One region of the Pelagerythrobacter marensis genome, then DNA from elsewhere that is predicted to be linked to it. Evidence: riboswitches for the same ligand, from Rfam matches in the RefSeq annotation. Region 1 holds a riboswitch; each other region holds the start of a gene.
The links. Region 1 has a riboswitch for cobalamin ahead of V5F89_RS05925 (ABC transporter substrate-binding protein). Riboswitches for the same ligand answer to the same signal wherever they lie in the genome.
Positions count from the first base shown of each region.

Region 2: linked by a shared signal. The riboswitch ahead of metE (5-methyltetrahydropteroyltriglutamate--homocysteine S-methyltransferase) and the one ahead of V5F89_RS05925 (ABC transporter substrate-binding protein) in region 1 are both predicted to bind cobalamin.
Region 3: linked by a shared signal. The riboswitch ahead of V5F89_RS12220 (acyl-CoA thioesterase) and the one ahead of V5F89_RS05925 (ABC transporter substrate-binding protein) in region 1 are both predicted to bind cobalamin.

Region 1 is NZ_CP144918.1:1,286,282-1,292,421, forward strand. It holds gene V5F89_RS05920 (iron ABC transporter permease) at 1-766, opposite strand, end outside; gene V5F89_RS05925 (ABC transporter substrate-binding protein) at 763-1,578, opposite strand; cobalamin riboswitch at 2,002-2,175, opposite strand; gene V5F89_RS05930 (FliA/WhiG family RNA polymerase sigma factor) at 2,457-3,191, opposite strand; gene V5F89_RS05935 (flagellar biosynthesis protein FlhA) at 3,188-5,293, opposite strand; gene V5F89_RS05940 (lytic transglycosylase domain-containing protein) at 5,320-6,140, opposite strand, start outside.
Region 2 is NZ_CP144918.1:2,805,346-2,811,485, reverse strand. It holds gene metE (5-methyltetrahydropteroyltriglutamate--homocysteine S-methyltransferase) at 1-1,349, opposite strand, end outside; cobalamin riboswitch at 1,624-1,859, opposite strand; gene V5F89_RS13445 (serine hydrolase) at 1,934-3,220, opposite strand; gene V5F89_RS13440 (bifunctional alpha/beta hydrolase/OsmC family protein) at 3,427-4,641, shown strand; gene parE (DNA topoisomerase IV subunit B) at 4,658-6,140, opposite strand, start outside.
Region 3 is NZ_CP144918.1:2,569,927-2,576,066, forward strand. It holds gene V5F89_RS12195 (MoxR family ATPase) at 1-443, opposite strand, end outside; gene V5F89_RS12200 (metallopeptidase family protein) at 618-1,061, opposite strand; gene V5F89_RS12205 (hemerythrin domain-containing protein) at 1,170-1,658, shown strand; gene V5F89_RS12210 (phospholipase D-like domain-containing protein) at 1,674-3,203, shown strand; gene folE (GTP cyclohydrolase I FolE) at 3,218-3,826, shown strand; gene V5F89_RS12220 (acyl-CoA thioesterase) at 3,807-4,646, opposite strand; cobalamin riboswitch at 4,756-4,967, opposite strand; gene V5F89_RS12225 (peroxiredoxin) at 5,029-5,508, opposite strand; gene ahcY (adenosylhomocysteinase) at 5,694-6,140, shown strand, end outside.

The sequences.
Region 1 (6,140 bases):
CGACGAAGCCGATCGCGCCCGCGAGCGAGACCGCCGCGCCGGTCGCCAACCCCGCGCCGAGGATCACCGCGAGCCGCTGCCGCCTGAGGTCCAGCCCGACGCCCTCCGCCGCTTCCTCCCCCAGCGCCAGCGCGGCGAGACCCCGGCGGGTGGCGAGAAGCGTGCCGAAACCCACGACAAGGAACGGCGCGGCGTAGGCGAGATCGGCGAAGCTGCGGTTGGCGACCGTGCCCAGCGTCCAGTTGATCATGTCGGCCAGCGTGAAGGGATTGGGCGCGAGGTTCATCAGCAACGCCATCAGCGCGGCGGAAAAGCTCGACAGGCCGACGCCGACCAGGATCAGCGTCACCGCCGAGCGGGTCCGTAGTGCAGCGATCGCGACCACCAGTGTCGCCGCCAGCGCTCCGGCAATCGCGGCCAGCGGCAGGATCAGCGGACCGGCGCCGGCGAGGCCGAAGAAGAGCACGAAGGTCGCGAACAGCGCGGCGGTGGCGGAGACGCCGAGAATGCCCGGTTCGGCGAGCGGGTTGCGCAGCAGGCCCTGCAGCGCCGCGCCGCTCATCCCCAGCGCCGCGCCGACCGCGGCGGCGGCGAGCGCGCGGGGCAGGCGGATCTGCCAGACCACGAGGCTATCGCCCGCACTCCCTTGCAGGCTCAGCGCGCCCAGCACGCGCGCGAACGACAACGGCACCGAGCCGAGCAGGAGGGCGAGCAGGATCGCGCCGATCAGCGCGAGCACGAGGAGAAGGTTCGCACGCGCGGTCATGGCGCGTCTCTCTGTGCCGCGTGCGACAGCGCCTCGATCGCGTCGATCAGGAACCATCCGCCGCAGCTTGTCCAGGCGCCTTCGAGCGGCACGACGGGGCGGTTTTCGAGCTGCGCCTGCGCCACCGGGTGGCGCGCGGCGCTCCAGATGTCGCCCTGGCTTTCGACGCCTTCGTAGAAGGCCGGCGCGACCACGTCGGGGCGTTCGTAGGCGAGCCGCTCGAGCGGCAGGATGTTCCAGCCGGCCCGGTCCTGGAAATTGGCGAGCCCGGCGGTGCGCAGGATTTCGTGGACCAACGTGCCTTCGCCCGAGGTCATGCCCCCCGGCGTCATGTAAAGCGCGGTGCGGGGCCTGTCCGGCGGGGCCGGCAGGGCGGCGAGGCGGCGGTCCATATCGGCCGCCACGCGCTGCGCCTCCGCCCCGGCGCCCAGCGCGCTGCCCACGCGCACCACTTCCTCGCGCACTTCGGCGATCGTTTGCGGGAAGCCGATCTGGACCACCGGCACGCCGAGGTCTTCGAGAAAGGGCACCACGTCGGCCCCTCCGCCGAACGAGCGGATCACGAGGTCGGGCCGGAGTGCGAGAATATCGGCGGTGCGCGGCCGCACCATGGGCAGCCCTTCGGCCTCGGCGCGCATGTAAGAGAACCGCTCCCCCGCATAGGGCGAGAGCGCGAGGATCGCGTCGCGATCGGCGAAGCGGAGCACGTACTGGTCGGCGCAATAATCGAGGCTGACGATGCGTTGCGGTTCGGTGCCCGGTGGGGCGGCTGGTTCCGGCGCCGGAGCGCAGGATGCCAGGAACAACGCCACGAGGCCGGCAAGCCGGTGCTTTCGCCTCAGGACCGATCGCCATTTGTGCCCGGTGTCATCCCCGCGAAAGCGGGGATCCAGGGTACGGCGGTTGCTCCATGGATTCCCGCGTGCGCGGGAATGACAAACGGGTGTGAGAGATGTCCCCGTTTTCGAGGACCGGTGACGCTGAAAGCCGCCATTTGCAGACCGCCGGGGCTGAATGCCGATTGGCCCTGGCGCGCTTTTCGGCCATCCTGCATCGCGCATGGCGGAACCCCGTTCGCGGCGCGGGGAGGCTCGGGGCCCCGCATCGCCTGGACAGTCTTGGCCCGCCGGGGGCTTCTCGCTCCGGCGCCGATAGCCCGGCCGATGGCTGTCGCTTCTGCGGGAAAACGCGTTTCCCGTCCGATCGAGCTGACCCGGCTCCCGGACGAACGACGCGACGGCAGGTCTCCTGGCTTGCGGATCGGCGCCCTGGGCCGTCTTCCCGGAAAGCCGCTCCGTTGCCGGAAACGGTGTCCAGTGACGCGGTGGCCCGGGGCTCCCCGCTTACAGTTGCGGGCACAGCGCCGGCTTTGCACCGGCTTCCCTCTTCGCCGCAAAAGCGGCACCGTCTGGCGCGGCACTTGCGGCCGCGAGGCGCGGGTTGTCAATGGCGGAGCGGGTCAATCCTGCGCAGCGCTGCACGGTAGCGGGTCGGTTTGCATATCCGTGTCTTGGCAGCTCTGGCGAATGCTGCGGCAACTTTACCGTCGTCACCCCGGACTTGATCCGGGGTCCCGCTACCTTCCGCGAGCGGGGGGAGGTGGCCTTGGTACGAACGAAACAAGCGGGACCCCGGATCAAGTCCGGGGTGACGGAGGTGTTGGTGGCCGCCTCCACTTGATCGCAGAAATTCAAACCGACCCGCTATCCGCATCCGCCATCGCCTTGCGCATTTTCGCCAGCGCGGCGGCCTTGAGCTGGTGCACGCGCGGCACGCTGACTTCCAGAACGGCGGCGATTTCGGACAAGTTGAGTTCCTCGACGAAATAGAGCTGGATCACCAGCTGGTGCCGTTCACCCAGGCCCGAGAGCGCCGCGATCAGGCTTTCGCGGTCTTCCTGCTGGAGAACCTGCCGTTCGGCGTCGGGTTCGGCCGAGGCGAAGGCGCCGTCGGTTTCCGAATAGCATTCGTCGAGCGAGGCGATCCGCGTTTCCGCCAGATCGCGCTCGAACTGGAGAAAATCCTTCACCGGCATGTCGAGCGCTTCGGCCAGTTCGGGCGCCGACGGCTCGCGGTCGAGCGAGCGGCGCAGTTTCGCCCGCGTCGTCTCAAGCATCCGCCGGCGCGTGCGCGCGCCGCGCGAATCGGGCGAGGCGCTGCGCAGCAGGTCCACCATCGCGCCGCGCACGCGCATCTTGGCATAGGCGGCAAAGCCGTCGTCGCTGGGCGAATCGTGCTTCTGCGCGCATTCGGTCAGCGCGACCAGGCCCGCCTGAATCAGATCCTCGACATCGACCGTCGGGCCGCCGCTGCCCGACAGGTGCCAGGCAAGCTTGCGGACCATCGGCAGGAACCGGGTCACCCGGTCGCCGACATTGCCGCGATAGGCTTCCGCTGCCGCGAACTGGGTATGATCGAGCTTCATGCGGCCATCGCCTCCGTTCTCATCTCTGCGCCCGCCGCGGGCTGTTCGGCCTGTCCGGCCGGTTCGGCCTGCGGAGCGGGTTGGTCTTCGCCCCCGACAACCGCGATCACCTCGATCGGCTGGGAGACGGGAAGTTCGTTGATCGACAGCACCGCGCAGCCCGGCGCGCGCAGCCGCAGCAGGCTGGCCAGCGGGCGGCGTGCGCGGGGCTGCACGATCAGAGCGGGGGTGCCGGCGCCGGCCGGGCGCTCGGCCAGAATCGCCGCGATCCGTTCGCCGATCGACCGGGCCAGGTCCGGTTCGATCACGATCGCGCCGCTGGTCGGGTCCTGCATCCCGCCGACGACCATTTCCTCAAGCTGCGCGGCCAGCGTGATCACGGGCAGGCGCTGGTCGGGCGGGCAGAGGCTGCCGACCAGCATCGGGCCGAGATCGGCGCGCAGCATGTCGACCAGCTTGTCGTGGTCGGTCGTCTGTTGCGCCGCCTGCGACAGGCTGGAGAGCACCGGAATCGGATGAGCGAGCGCGATCCCGTCGGCCAGGAGCGTGCGCAGCAGGCGGGTGATCGCGGCCAGCGAAAGCGGCTGCGGCGTGATCGTTTCCACCAGCTGCGCGTTGCGCTCGCGGACCATGTCGAGCAGCTCGCGCACCTGGTCGGGGCCGAGCAGTTCCTGCGGCCGGGCGGAGAGGAGCTGGTTGACGTGGGTGGCGACGACGCTTTCGGCGTCGACCACCAGATATCCCTCGGCCACGGCCAGGTCGCGCGTCGCCGGCTCGATCCAGATCGCCGGGCAGCCGAAGCTGGGGTCCAGCGTCGCCTCGCCCGGGATTTCGGCCAGGCGACCGGCCTCGCCGGTATCGATCGCCAGCATCCGGTCGGCCCGCAGCTTGCCGGTGCCGAGCGGCGCACCGCCCAGCGTCACGCGGTAGGAATCGGGCGCGAGGTCGAAGCTGTCCTTGATGCGGAACTGCGGCACGACGAAGCCGAAGGCCTGGCACAGCTGCCGCCGCAGCCCGGTCAGCCGGGCGACCAGCGGCGCGCCGCGCTTCTCGTCCGCCAGGTGGACCAGGCCGAAGCCGAGTTCGACCGTCACCAGCGCCTGTTCCGACACGTCCTCGATCGCGATGCGGGTGGCATCGGGCGCGGGCTCCGGCTCTTCCGCCGGCACGAATTTCTTGCGCCGGCTGAGCATGTGCCAGAGCGCGAAGGCCCCGGCGGCGAGCGGCAGGAAGACCGATTGCGGCATGGCCGGGATCGTCCCCATCGCGGCGAGAATGCAGGCGACGGGCAGCCAGATGCCCGGCTCCGCCAACTGGCCGCCGATCTGGCCGGTGAGGTCGCGCGAGTCGGCCACGCGGGTGACGATCACCGCGGCCGCGATCGACAGCAGCAGCGCCGGGATCGAGGCGACCAGCGCGTCGCCCACCGCCAGCGTGACATAGACCTGGCCCGCTTCGGCGGCGGTCAGCCCGTGGGTCGCCATGCCGAGGACGAAACCGGCCACGATGTTGACCAGCAGGATCAGCAGCGCGGCGATTGCGTCGCCCTTCACGAACTTGCTGGCGCCGTCCATCGAGCCGTAGAAGTCCGCCTCGGTCGCGATCTCGCGCCGGCGGGCCTTGGCTTCCTCGGCCGTCATCAGCCCGGCGGCGAGATCGGCGTCGATTGCCATCTGCTTGCCGGGCAGGGCGTCGAGCGTGAAGCGGGCGGAGACTTCCGACACGCGGCCCGCGCCCTTGGTCACCACGACCAGGTTGATGATCATCAGGATCATGAACACGAACAGGCCGACCGCGAAGTTGCCGCCGATCAGGAAGGCGCCGAACGCCTCGATCACTTTGCCCGCGGCAGCCTCCCCCTCGTGCCCGTTCATCAGCACGACGCGGGTGGATGCGACGTTGAGCGCGAGGCGCATCAGCGTCGCGAACAGCAGGACGGAGGGGAAGGAGGAGAAGTCGAGCGGCTTTTCCGCATTCATCGCCGCCATCAGCACCGCGACCGAAAGCGCGATGTTGAGGACGAAGAACAGGTCGAGCATGGCCGCCGGGATCGGCACGACCATCAGCACGATGACCGCAAGAATGCCGACCGGCAGCGCCATCGAGGGCGTGAGGAAGGAACGCCAGGTCACAGCCCGAACGCCCTGAACTTGCCATAGGCCTCACCCACCTGGCGCGCGGCGCGCCCGGCCAGGGCATCCGATCCGCCGAAAGTCGCCCGCAGCGTTTCGGCCATCGAGGGGCGGGAGGGTACCGCTTCCGGCTCGCTCGCAAAGCTGCGCCGGGCATGGATGAAGGCCGCCGCCGGGGTGGCGGGCATGGCGCTGCCCGCGTTCCCCGGAACGATTTCGGGCGAAAGGGCGCCGCTTTCCTTGGCGCGTTCGATCTTGCCGCGCACCAGCTCCATCACGTCGCCGACCGAGCGCGCCCGCCCGCCCTGGTAGAAGATCGCCCCGTTGGCCTGCGCCGCCTTGGGGAACAGCGATGCCGCCGGCGTCAGCGGATTGTCCTGCAGCGCGCCGAGAAAGCTCTTGGCGCCGCCCGCGCCGAGGAAATGGGCGAGGTACAGCTCGGCATGGTCGGGTTCGCGGCCGAGGAAGCCGCGCAGCTCGCTGGCGTTGTCGCGCGCCAGCTCCGCCGCCATGAGCGAGGAGACCTCGGGATCGAAACGCAGCGCCATGATCTGCGAGCGCATACCCGCATCGCCGACCGCCGCGCGGCCGCCGTCGCGGGTGATCGCCGCTTCCGCCCAGTCGAGCCCGTGCGCGCGGCCATGGCGGTCGAGCGTCTCGAGCCAGGTGGAGGATATGAACTGGTAAAGCCCCGATGCGCTGGACGTGCGCGCCCGCGCATCGGGTTTCAGGTTGGATTCGATCTTCGCCTGCGCGAGCAGGTAGTCGAAATCGACTCCGGTCGCGGCAGAGGCACGGGCGATCGACGCCTGGACGG
Region 2 (6,140 bases), 1.4 Mb from region 1:
GTGGTGGTCGGCAACGGCGGAAGGCGGAGATGTTCGCGCTGGCGTTCGATCCGCCGCGCGAAGGGCATATCGCGGCGCGCCGACGCGGGCGTGATCCCCGCGACCCGCTCGCGCACCGCGCGATCGTTGGTCAGCGGGGAGCCGCGCCGGGCCGCGATCGCATCGGCATTGGCCGACAGCTCGTCGGCAACGACGTAGCGCCCGCGTTCCAGCCCGAGGCCCAGCAGCGCCAGTTCCTCCAGCTTCTGCACGCCGAATGCGAGCCAGTCGGCGATCTGCGGGTCGAGTTCGGTTTCGAGCGCGAGATCGATCGGCGCGTGAAGCAGCGAGCAGGATGGAGCGATCTGGATTGCGCGGCGGGCCTTCACAACGGGGGCGAGCCGATCGATCAGAGCGCCGAGATCGGCCTTCCACACGTTGCGCCCGTCAATCACGCCCAGGGAAAGCACGAGATCCTCTCTCGCGTGCGTCAAGGCAGGCTCCAGCTGATCGGGCGCGCGGACCAGGTCGAGGTGCAGACCGGCGACGGGAAGCGACAGGGCAAGGTCGAGATTTTCCTCCAGACCGCCGAAATAGGTCGTGAGCATGATCTGCGGACCTGCTGCACTGCCCAGGTCGGCATAGGCGGTACGAAACGCCTCGCGCGCGGTCTCGTCCAGATCCGTCACCAGTGCCGGCTCGTCGATCTGCACCCATTCGGCGCCGGCGGCGCGCAGCTGTGCCAGCAGTTCGCGATAGACCGGCAGCAGGGCGGGGAGCAGCGTGAGCGGAGCAAACCCGGGTGTGCGCGATTTTGCCAGCAACAGCCAGGTCACCGGGCCGATCACCACGGGGCGCGAGCGATGGCCAAGCGCCAGTGCTTCCGCAAATTCGCCCAGCGGCTTGGCCGCGCAGAGCGAGAACGCCTGGCCCGGCTCTACCTCGGGGACCATGTAGTGATAGTTGGTGTCGAACCACTTGGTCATTTCCTGCGCCGGCAGGCCGTCGCTTTCCTGCCGGTGGCTACAGGCCGCATCGTCTTCGCGCTCGGCGTCCGATCGCGTTCCGCGCGCCATTGCGAAATAGACCTCGAGCGAATCGGGCGCTCCCAGGTCGCGGTAGGCCTGCGGAATGGCACCGAGCATCACGCTGGTGTCGAGCACCTGGTCGTAGAGCGAGAAATCGTTGCTCGGCAGCACGGCGATTCCGGCCGCGCTCTGCCGCGCCCAGTTGGCGGCGCGCAGCGAGCGTGCGGTTTCGCGCAGCGCGCTTTCGTCGATGCTTCCGGCCCAAAAGGCTTCGAGCGCCTTCTTCAGTTCGCGGCGCGGACCGATGCGGGGGAAGCCGAGATTGGCGGTGGTAACGGGCATGAGTCGTCTCCTCCGGCCGCGCGCTTTCGCCCGGCCGTTGCTGGTTCTTCGATCAGTCGGTTTGCGGTGAGGGGCAGCGCGCCGCGTCAGACAGACCCGGCGCGCATGCACATTCGGATCGGGCGGCAAACGAAGGCCGGATGGGGCATATTCGGCATCGATCGTATCACCTCGCATCGCGGGCGGAGATCGGTCGGGCGTGCGCGCGGCAAGGTGGAGGCCCGATACAGGGCACCTTTCTATCGCGCGTCCGCCGGAAGAACCCCCGTCCGAAGAACGTTATCGCGTCGCAGGCAGGTCTCCTGGCTCGCGGGTCGTCGCGATGGCCCCGAACCTTCCCGGTTCCGCCCGGCGGAACCAGTGGTCGAATTGGGGCACCGCTCTCCGCCTACAGTTGCGGGGGCAGCGCCGGACTTCATCCCCGCGGGACGTCACCGGCTTCCCGTCTTAGCCTCGCGAAAGTGCGAATCGCATCGCCCTGCACGAGGAACCTCGACCGGCCCTACAAAGCCCCGATCGCTCGTATTGTCAAGAAAGATATAAAGAGTTCTATATATCTTGATCTCTCTGGGGTCGCTCTGGCCCTAAGGTAAAGCGAGTATGCGCTGGGCGATCGGTTCCAGCGCGCCCGCGTCGAGCGGGGCATCGGGATTGTTCCAGCTCAAGGTCAGGATACGCCATTCGCCCTCTTGATCCTGCAGAAGCCAGGTCAGGTTGAGGACACCCGGCTCCGACCCGCCCTTGTACCCGACGTAGCGCCAGTCTTGACGGCGCCCTTCGGGCAAGGCCGGATCGATCGCCATGATTCGGCGCGCGGTGGGATCGTCGAGCGCGACAATGCGCCGCATGAGCGAAGCCAGATCGCGCCCGCTGGCAAACCATTCGAGTGTGTCGATCGCCGTCGGCCGGGTGAATGTCGGCTTGATTATCCGTTCGGGATCGCCGGCGATTTCGGTCGAGAATGCATCGATCAGCCGGGCCTGCTCGTCCTCGCCCGCCGCGGCATAGGCAAGCCCGTGCTGAAGATCGCCTTTGAGGCCGAACAGTTCGAGCGTGGTAAGAAACGGCAGGGTAATGTCGGGCGCCGAGTGGCCGCTGGCTCGCAGTTCCTCGGCAATGGCGTCGCGGCCGACGACTGCGATAAGCTGATCTGTCGCCGTGTTATCGCTGAGAGATATCATGAGGGTGGCGAGCGTCTGCAGCGTCACGGGGGACCCCTCGGGCCAGTCCTGCGATATTCCGCTCGGCAAGGAGCGTCTGTCGAGGCGCACGACTTCGTCCCACGAACGCTCGCCCCTGACCACCTGGCGAGCCAGGGCCGACAGGACATAGAGCTTGAAGGTCGATCCGATCGCATATTGCGCATCGGCGTCGATCGCCAGGATCGGATCGACCTGGTCGTCCAGCAGGGCGTAATAGACGCTGATCCTGCCAGGCAGCGCGGCGAGATCGGCCACGATCTTGTCCGCTCCGTCGTCGATCGGATCGAACTGGTTCAGCAACAACCCCGTGACTCGCCCGTCCGGGTCGAGCCGCACGGGCCCGCGCGCGATCGCCCGGTCGAATCGGAGCGCGATCACGCCGGCGCCGGTGCCGGTACTCGCGACGTTCTCCAATCCGTGAAGCGCGCCGAACTGCCGGGTCATCTGCTGCATCATGGCCCTCAGTTGCGTTTCGGACACTGCCGCGAGAAACGACGGAGCGAACACCTCGCGCGCCGGTCGCTCCTCGCGGAGGACGGCCACCACGCCTTCGGCAGCCGCCTCGAGCGGCGCGGGCACCGCGCTTTCTGCTGGCGGCACCTGCGCGGCAAGCGGAGCGGACGGAACGGCAAGGCCCAGGGCAAGCGAAGCGGCGATCGGTCGGATCATGGCGTGGTTCCCCTTGTTGCGCTGCAATCGTGGACGCTTCGGGCAAGCGCGTCGAGAGCGCTGTCGCTGAAACGAACCGATTCCCTGATAGGGGGTCGGGCACATCGTCCGGTTTCGTTTTCTCCCCGTCGCCGAAATTTCGTATCCGGCGCGGCAGCGGGTAAGCCGGGCGCGAAACGATTCACGCGTCAACCTGGGGAGCATCGATGCCCACCGAAAATATCAGCGTCGCGACCGAAGCCGGACACGAACTGGCCGGATCTCTCGAACTGCCGACGGGCCTTGTGCGCGGTGCCGCCCTATTCGCGCACTGCTTTACGTGCACGCGCCAGAGCAAGGCGGCGGTCGCGACCGCCCGGGCATTGGCGCGGGAGGGAATCGCGTGCCTGCGTTTCGATTTCACCGGTCTCGGCGGCAGCGGCGGGGAGTTCGGGCGCGCCGGCTTCGCCACCGACGTTGCCGATTTGATCGCGGCCGCCCGCTATCTGGCCGACCGTTTCGGCAACAGGATATTGCTGGTCGGGCACAGCCTGGGCGGGGCGGCGGTGCTGGCCGCAGCCGGCGGCCTCGGTTTCGACCGGGTTGCGGCAATTGCGACCATCGGCGCGCCTTCGAACGTGCCGCACGTGCTGGAACGCATCGAAGGCGACCTGTCCGCGATTCGCGAACGCGGTTCCGGCTCGGTCTCGATCGGAGGCCGTTCCTTCGAACTGAGCCGCGAATTTCTGGAGCGGGTGGAGAACATCGACCTGGTCGCAGAAGTCGGAAAATTGCGCGTGCCGCTGCTGCTGCTGCATTCGCCGACCGACGACCTGGTGGGCATCGAGAATGCAGGCGTCCTGTTCCAGGCCGCGCGCCATCCCAAGAGTTTCGTGAGCCTCGAGGGGGCCGACCATCTCCTGCTCGACGAACGCGATGCGAATTTCGCGGCAACGGTCATCGCGGGCTGGAGCAGCCGCTATCTCCCGATTCGGGACGACTGGCCGATGCCCGACGATGGCATCGTGGTGAAAACCGGGCATGGGAAATTCGGCACGGAGGTTCACACCGCGAGCCACCGCTTCGTTGCCGACGAACCGGCGAGCTATGGCGGGGACGACAGCGGACCGACGCCTTACGACCTCCTGCTGGCGGCTCTCGGCACATGCACCGCGATGACCATGCGAATGTATGCCGAACGGCGCGAATGGCCGCTGGAGGGGGCCACGATCCACCTGACGCACGATCGCAATCATCAGGAAGACTGCGCACATGTTGTCGAGGGGGAGGAGGGCCGGATCCAGGCGCTCAACCGCCGGATAGAACTCGACGGCGAGCTGACCGACGAACAACGCACCAGGATCATGGACATTGCCGACAAGTGCCCTGTCCATCGCACGTTGACGGGGCATCTGCACATCCACACCCGCCGCGTCGAATAGGCCCGCCGGCGGGCGCTCAGGCGTCGATCATTTCGCGATCGAATTCGCCGGCGCGGTTCTGGATGAAGTTGAACCGGTGTTCCGGGTTCCGCCCCATCAGCTGGTCGACCAGCTCCTTCACCGCGTGGCGCTGCTCGTGCTCGGCCGGCAGGGTAATACGGATCAGGCTGCGCGTTTCGGGGTTCATCGTCGTTTCGCGCAACTGCTGAGGGTTCATTTCGCCGAGCCCCTTGAACCGACCGACTTCCACCTTCTTCCCCTTGAACAGCGTGGCTTCCAGCTCCGCGCGATGGGCGTCGTCGCGGGCATAGGCGCTCTCCTTGCCGGCGGTCAGGCGATAGAGCGGGGGCTGGGCTAGAAACAGGTGCCCGCGGCGCACGACCTCGGGCATTTCCTGGAAGAAGAACGTCATCAACAAGGTCGCAATATGCGCGCCGTCGACATCGGCGTCGGTCATGATCACGATGCGGTCGTAACGCAGGCTCTCCACGTCGCAATCCTTGCGCGTGCCGCAGCCGAGGGCGAGGGCGAGATCGGCGATTTCGCTGTTCGCGCGGATCTTGTCCGCGCTGGCGGAAGCGACGTTGAGGATCTTGCCACGGATCGGGAGAATCGCCTGGGTCTTGCGGTCGCGCGCCTGCTTGGCGCTGCCGCCGGCGCTGTCGCCCTCCACGATGAAAAGCTCGGTCTCGCCGCCCGTCTCCCCGCTGCAATCGGTCAGCTTGCCCGGCAGGCGCAGCTTCTTCGCATTGGTCGCCGTCTTGCGCTTGACCTCGCGTTCCTGCTTGCGCCGGAGCCGTTCGTCCATGCGTTCCATCACCGCGCCGAGCAGCGCCTTGCCGCGCTCCATGTTGTCAGACAGGAAGTGGTCAAAATGATCGCGCACCGCGTTTTCGACCAGTCGTGCGGCTTCGGGCGAAGTCAGGCGGTCCTTGGTCTGGCTCTGGAACTGGGGATCGCGGATGAAGACGCTGAGCATGGTCTCCGCGCCGGTCATCACATCGTCGGCAGAGATATCTTTCGCCTTCTTCTGCCCCACCAGTTCGCCGAACGCGCGCAAGCCCTTCGTCAGTGCCGCCCGCAGACCCTGTTCGTGCGTGCCCCCGTCGGGTGTCGGAACGGTATTGCAGTACCAGCTGGTCGAGCCGTCCGACCACAGCGGCCAGGCGATCGCCCATTCGACGCGGCCCTGGCCATCGGGAAAATCCTGCGTTCCGGCGAATGGCTGACTGGTGACGCACTCGCGATCGCCCACTTGTTCGGTCAGGTGGTCGGCAAGGCCGCCGGGGAACTTGAAGACCGCTTCGGCCGGCACGTCCTCGCTGGTCAGCGCAGCAGCGCACTTCCAGCGGATCTCCACCCCGGCGAACAAGTACGCCTTCGATCGGGCCAGCTTGAACAGCCGCTTCGGGCTGAACTGCCGTTCGCCGAAAATCTCGCTGTCGGGGGTGAACGCGACGGTCGTGCCGCGGCGGTTGGGGGTGGGGCCGAGTTCCTGC
Region 3 (6,140 bases), 1.3 Mb from region 1:
ATCCGTTCCTGCGTTTCGTAAACGTCGAAACTCATCCGGTCGAGTTCCTGGAGCAGGTCGTTGGGAAACTCGATGTCCGCCTTGTCGATCTCGTCGATCAGCAGAACGGGCAGTTCCGGGCTGGTGAACGCCTCCCACAGCTTGCCGCGCTTGATGTAGTTGCGGATATCGTGAACCCGCTCGTCGCCGAGCTGGCCATCGCGCAGCCGGGCAACCGCATCGTATTCGTAAAGGCCCTGGTGCGCCTTGGTGGTGGACTTCACGTTCCATTCGATCAGCGGCGCGTCGATCGCCTTGGCGATTTCGTGGGCGAGCACGGTCTTGCCGGTTCCCGGCTCGCCCTTGACCAGCAAAGGGCGGCGCAAAGTAACCGCGGCATCGACCGCGACCTTGAGATCATCGGTGGCGATATACGAACTGGTACCTTCGAAGCGCTGGGTCATCCGGTTTCCTCGTGCAACTTTACGTGCGCGTTAAGCGGTGCGGCACGCGAGTGCAAGACCGCTCTGGGACGGATCCGTCGCTTCGCCGCCGGCTACGAGGGCAAAGCCATCCCCGTTGCCGGCTTCGGCTTCCTCGCCGCAGCCGGGCTATGGCCCGATGAATGTCGATCCGGCCTAGGGCGCCGGGGAACCTCCGCCATCCTCGACGGCCCCGACATCCTCCACGCTTTCCTCCAGCCAGTGCATCTCCTCGTCGGAGAAGCCGAAGTGATGCCCCGCTTCGTGGATCACGACGTGGCGTACCAGATCGCCGAAATCGACGCCTGTTTCGCGCCACTCGCGCACCAGCGGCTGACGGAACAGGCTGATCACGGGCGGCAAGTCGCCCGGGTCCCAGATCGACTGTTCGTCGAGCGGACGCCCTTCATAGAGGCCGGTCAGGTCCCACTTGCTGCGAATACCGACCGAATCGAGCTGCTCGCGCGTGGCGAATTCCTCGATCCGCACGACGACGGCGCGCAACGGTTCACGAAACGCCTCGGGCAGTCCCGCGACAACGGCATGCGCCATGCGCTCCATTTCCGCGGCGTCGGGAGGTTGGGGATTACGATCCATCATGCGCATATGGTCCTCCCGATCGCGATAGTCATCCCGCTTGCTTGCGGAACGATGTATCGCTTCGCCCATTTCAGGCTAGACCATCATGACAGCACGAGGACTCCGAACATGGCCGCCGAAGCGATTTTCGCGCGACTTAAACAGGATCACGACAGACACCGCAAACTGTTGGACCAGCTGCTCGAAACCGAAGGCGAGAGCGAGCAGCGCAAACAGCTATTCACCGAACTCACCAAAGAGCTGAAAAGCCACGCCGCGGCCGAGGAGCAGGCGCTCTATTCCACCATGTTGCGCAAGCCCGAAACGACCGACGAAACCCGGCATTCGGTGGCCGAGCATCACGAGATCGACGAAATGCTGAACGATCTGGCCGCGACCGACATGTCGTCGAGCGCGTGGCTGACCAAGTTCAAAACGCTCGATCATCGCTATCGCCACCACATCGACGAGGAAGAGGAAGATCACTTTCCCGATTTCGAAGGTTATCTTACAGACGAGGATGAGGAGCACATGGAATCGGTGTTCGAACGTCGCAAGCGCGAGGAGAAAGCGGATGCCGAAGTCACGCCCGAAAAAATGGAAGACGCCAAGGAATAACAGCGCGGAGGCGGGGTGAGAACAGGCGACGCCGGGGCCGCGGAGGCCGAGTTCGGCGACGAGTCCGACGAGCCCGGGGTATGGCGATATGCCCGGGTCGATCGGGCCAGCGTGATCGTCGATGCTGCCGATTATTTCGCGCTGATGCAGCAGGCGATGCTGAAGGCGCGGCATCGGATATTTCTGGTCGGGTGGGATTTCGACACCCGCATCCACCTGGCACTCGGCCGCAGGTGGTTTCATCGCATCCTGCGGCGAAAATATCCCCGCCGGCTGGGCAGTTTCCTGATGTGGCTGGCGCGCCATCGCCAGGGTCTGGAGATTCGCGTGCTCAAATGGAGCCTGGGCCTCGTCCAGTTCTTCACGCGCGGATACATGCTGGTCGATCTGGCGCGCATGGCTGCCCACAAGGGGATCACCCTGAAGTTCGATACCCACCATCCCGTCGGTTGTTCGCATCATCAGAAGATCGCCGTGCTCGACGACAAGCTGGCGGTTTGCGGCGGGATCGACATGACTCAGGACCGGTGGGATACGCGCGACCACCACGAACACGACCGGCGCCGCCGCCGGCCGCATGGCAGGCGTTACGGGCCCTGGCACGATGCCACCATGATGTTCGAGGGGGAGGCGGCCAGGATCCTGGGCGTTCTGGGCCGCGAACGATGGGAACGGGCTGGCGGGGAAACCCTGGACCAGGTTCCGATTCCCGAAGAGAGCCTGTGGCCCGACGGTCTGGCCGTGCAGTTCGAGAACGTCGAACTCGGCATTGCCCGCACGCGCGCCTGCTACGACGGTATGCCGCAGGTTTGCGAGATCGAGCAACTTCTGCTGGCACAGATCCGTCAGGCAAAGCGCTTCATCTACAGCGAGAACCAGTATTTCACCTCGCGCAAGATCGCCGAAGCGATCGGTGAGCGATTGAAGGAGGACGATCCGCCCGAAATCGTGATGGTCCAGCCCAAAACGGCCGAAGGCTGGCTGGAACAGCAGGCGATGGATTACGCGCGGGTGCGACTGATCGAGTGTCTGGCCGAACTCGATCACAAGGACCGTTTTCGCATCTATGTGCCCCATACGGGGGAAACGCCGATCTACGTCCACGCCAAGGTCACGATTATTGACGACCGCATCCTGCGGATCGGGTCGGCCAACTTCAACAACCGTTCGATGGGTCTCGATTCGGAATGCGACGTGTTCTTGGACTGCGATCGACCGGGCAACGACCATGCGGCGGCAGGCATCGCTGCGCTGCGGCATTCCCTGCTGGCCGAACATTGCGGGCTGGCGGAGGAGGAGGTCGGTCGGCTGCTGGCAGACGATCCGTCGATGCATCGCCTGATCGCGCGCCATGGGCAGGGCGACGGGCGATCGCTGCGGCCCTATGAAGTGCCCGATCTCAGCGGAGTCGAGGAAGCGCTCGCCGATTCCGGCATCCTCGACCCGGAAAACCCGCAGGACATCCTCGAGCCGTTTGCCAACGGCGGACTTTTCCGCAAGGGAAGCCTTCTGCGAAGCGCTGCCCGCAGCGTGAAAAAGGCATGAAAGGGGACGATAGCATGAGCAGTCTGGTCGGGCCGGACGAAGACGTATTGCACGGCAAACCACCCGTGCCCGACGATGTGCAGGAAGCGATCCGCACACTGATCCGCTGGGCGGGCGACGACCCGGAGCGGGAAGGGCTGCTCGACACCCCCAGCCGCGTTGCCCGCGCGTGGAAGGAATATTGCCTCGGCTATCGCGAGGATCCCGCGATCCATCTGAGCCGCGTTTTCGAGGAGGTCGGCGGCTACAACGAAATCGTCCTGCTGAAGGACATTCCCTTCCAGAGCCACTGCGAACACCATATGGCGCCGATCATCGGCAAGGCCGCGATCGCCTATCTGCCGACCGACCGCGTCGTCGGCATTTCCAAGCTCGCTCGCGTGCTCCACGGTTTCGCCCGCCGCCTGCAGGTGCAGGAGCGGCTGACCGCCGAAGTTGCCGACTGCATCTGGGAGCACCTCCAGCCCCAGGGCGTGGCAGTCGTGATCGAAGCGAGCCACAGCTGCATGACCGCACGCGGGGTCCGTACCCCCGGCGTGACGATGACCACCAGCCGCATGATGGGCACGTTCCTCGACGACCCGCGCAGCCGCGAGGAAGTGCTCAAGCTGATGGGCTATTGAGAGGCAGGGGGTGCCCCTCGGGATCGACGCTGACCAGTGTGAACAGGGCGGTCGCGGCATGTCGCCGCTCGCCGGTCAGTAGCGCTTCCGACCATAGCTCGACCGCCACGCGGATCGAACTGCGCCCCGTCATCTTCACTTGCGCCACCAGCTCTACCATGTCGCCTTCGCCGATCGGGGCGACGAAATCGATCCGGTCGGACGATGCCATGACGAGGACTCTACGCACGTGCCTGGTCGCGGCGATAAACGCGGCCTTGCCCATCATCCGCAGCGCATCGCCGCCGTAGAGCGTGCCGTAGTGATTGGTCTGCCCGGGGAACACCATCTCGGCCAGTCTCAGCGCGCCGCCCCAGGCCGCCTCTCCCGCACTTTCGTCAGGCGCGATCGGTGGAAGCGGCAGGCGCGTGTCCGGCCCTTTTCGCGCCACCATTGCGAAGCGGCCTCTCGTGCACACGTTCCGTTCGCCCGTTACCGGCCCCTCGGCCACCAGCTCGACTTCGACATCGAGCGAGCTGGAGCCGACGCGCACCACCCGGCCGGTCACTTCGACCATATCGCCTTCGCGCGCAGGAGCGGCGAAATCGATCTTCTCGCATGATGCGGTGACGAACGGCGCGCGGCCGTGGCGCGATGCGGCGAGGAATGCCACTTTGTCCATGTGGGCGAGCGCCACGCCGCCGAACAGGGTGCCGTGATGGTTGGCGTCGCCGGGGAACACCATGTCGATCAATTGCACCGGCCGGCCGGTGCAGGCTTTCGGATTGCCGTCGTCGGACGCCGGCGGTGTGGAGCCGGGCGAGGGGGTGCGAAGCGTCATCGTCGTCTAATCCCGCGAATGGGGCGAGACGGCCGATCGGGCACGCGCACCGGTCGCGCAGGCTTGGCCGCGCGGCTTGCATGCGACCAGACCGGGCACCCCGCCGGTGGACGTTTTCGTGTCGGAGGCAGGTCTCCTGGCTCGCGGGTCGGCGCGGACGGTCCGTCTTCCCAGGGCGAGACCCCCAGTGACATCGATGGACCGCCGCTCTCCGCTTACAGTTGCGGGGGCAGCGCCGGACTTGCCCGCAGGGCGCACCGGCTTCCCGTCTTAGCTCCGGCAGGACAGCCCAGCCGGAGAACCTCGACACCGTTCGAATCGCGCCGATCGGGGCGCGGGTCAAGGCGGTCCGGCGTCAGACGCGCGGACCGCCGGCAGATCGTCAGAGCTGGCCGAGCATGTGCTCCGCACTCGAGACCGAGAAATCGCCCGGCTGCTCGACATTGAGTTCCTTCACCACGCCGTCTTCGACGATCATCGAATAGCGCTGGCCGCGCTGGCCGAGTCCGAAACCGCTGCCGTCCATGGTCAGCCCGGTCGCCTGCGCGAATTCGCCGTTCCCGTCGGCCAGCATCGTGATGTCCGAAGATCCGGCCTGGCTGTTCCACGCGCTCAGGACGAACGCATCGTTGACCGCGGTGCAGGCAATCTCGTCCACACCCTTCGCCTTGAGGTCCGCTGCCTTCTCGACATAGCCGGGCAGATGGCGCGCCGAGCAGGTCGGCGTGAACGCGCCGGGGACCGAAAACAGCGCCACTTTCTTGCCCTGGAAATACTCGCTCGTCTGAACCTGTTCGGGACCGTTCTCGGTCGCCTTCACCAGCTTCACATCGGGAATTCTGTCGCCAACCGAAATCGTCATCTCGCAATATCCTTTCGTCGTCCCATTCGTTCGCGTGCCGATATAGAGGCTGCAATGCGCGCGGCAACGGCAAAGGATATAAAGATCGCTTTATATTTGCTTCGCGGCAGGGCGGTCGCTAAATGCGCAGACCCGAAGAACCCGCGCTCCGCGCGCGCAATGCAAGCAGATTTCAGGAGAATTTCGTGGCCGACGCCAAGCAGGATTACATCGTCAAGGACATCAGCCTCGCCGACTACGGACGCGACGAGATCGCGATCGCCGAAACCGAAATGCCGGGGTTGATGGCGCTGCGCGAGGAGTACGGCGAAGCGCAGCCGCTGAAGGGCGCGCGGATCACCGGGTCGCTGCACATGACGATCCAGACCGCGGTCCTGATCGAAACGCTGACCGCGCTCGGTGCGGAAGTGCGGTGGGCGACCTGCAACATTTTCTCGACCCAGGATCATGCCGCCGCGGCTATGGCCGCCAACGGCGTGCCGGTGTTCGCGGTGAAGGGCGAAAGCCTGGCCGATTACTGGGACTATGTCGGCAGGATTTTCGACTGGTCGACCGGCGACGACGCCGATCGCACGGCCAACATGATCCTCGACGATGGCGGCGATGCGACGATGTTCGCGCTCTGGGGCGCG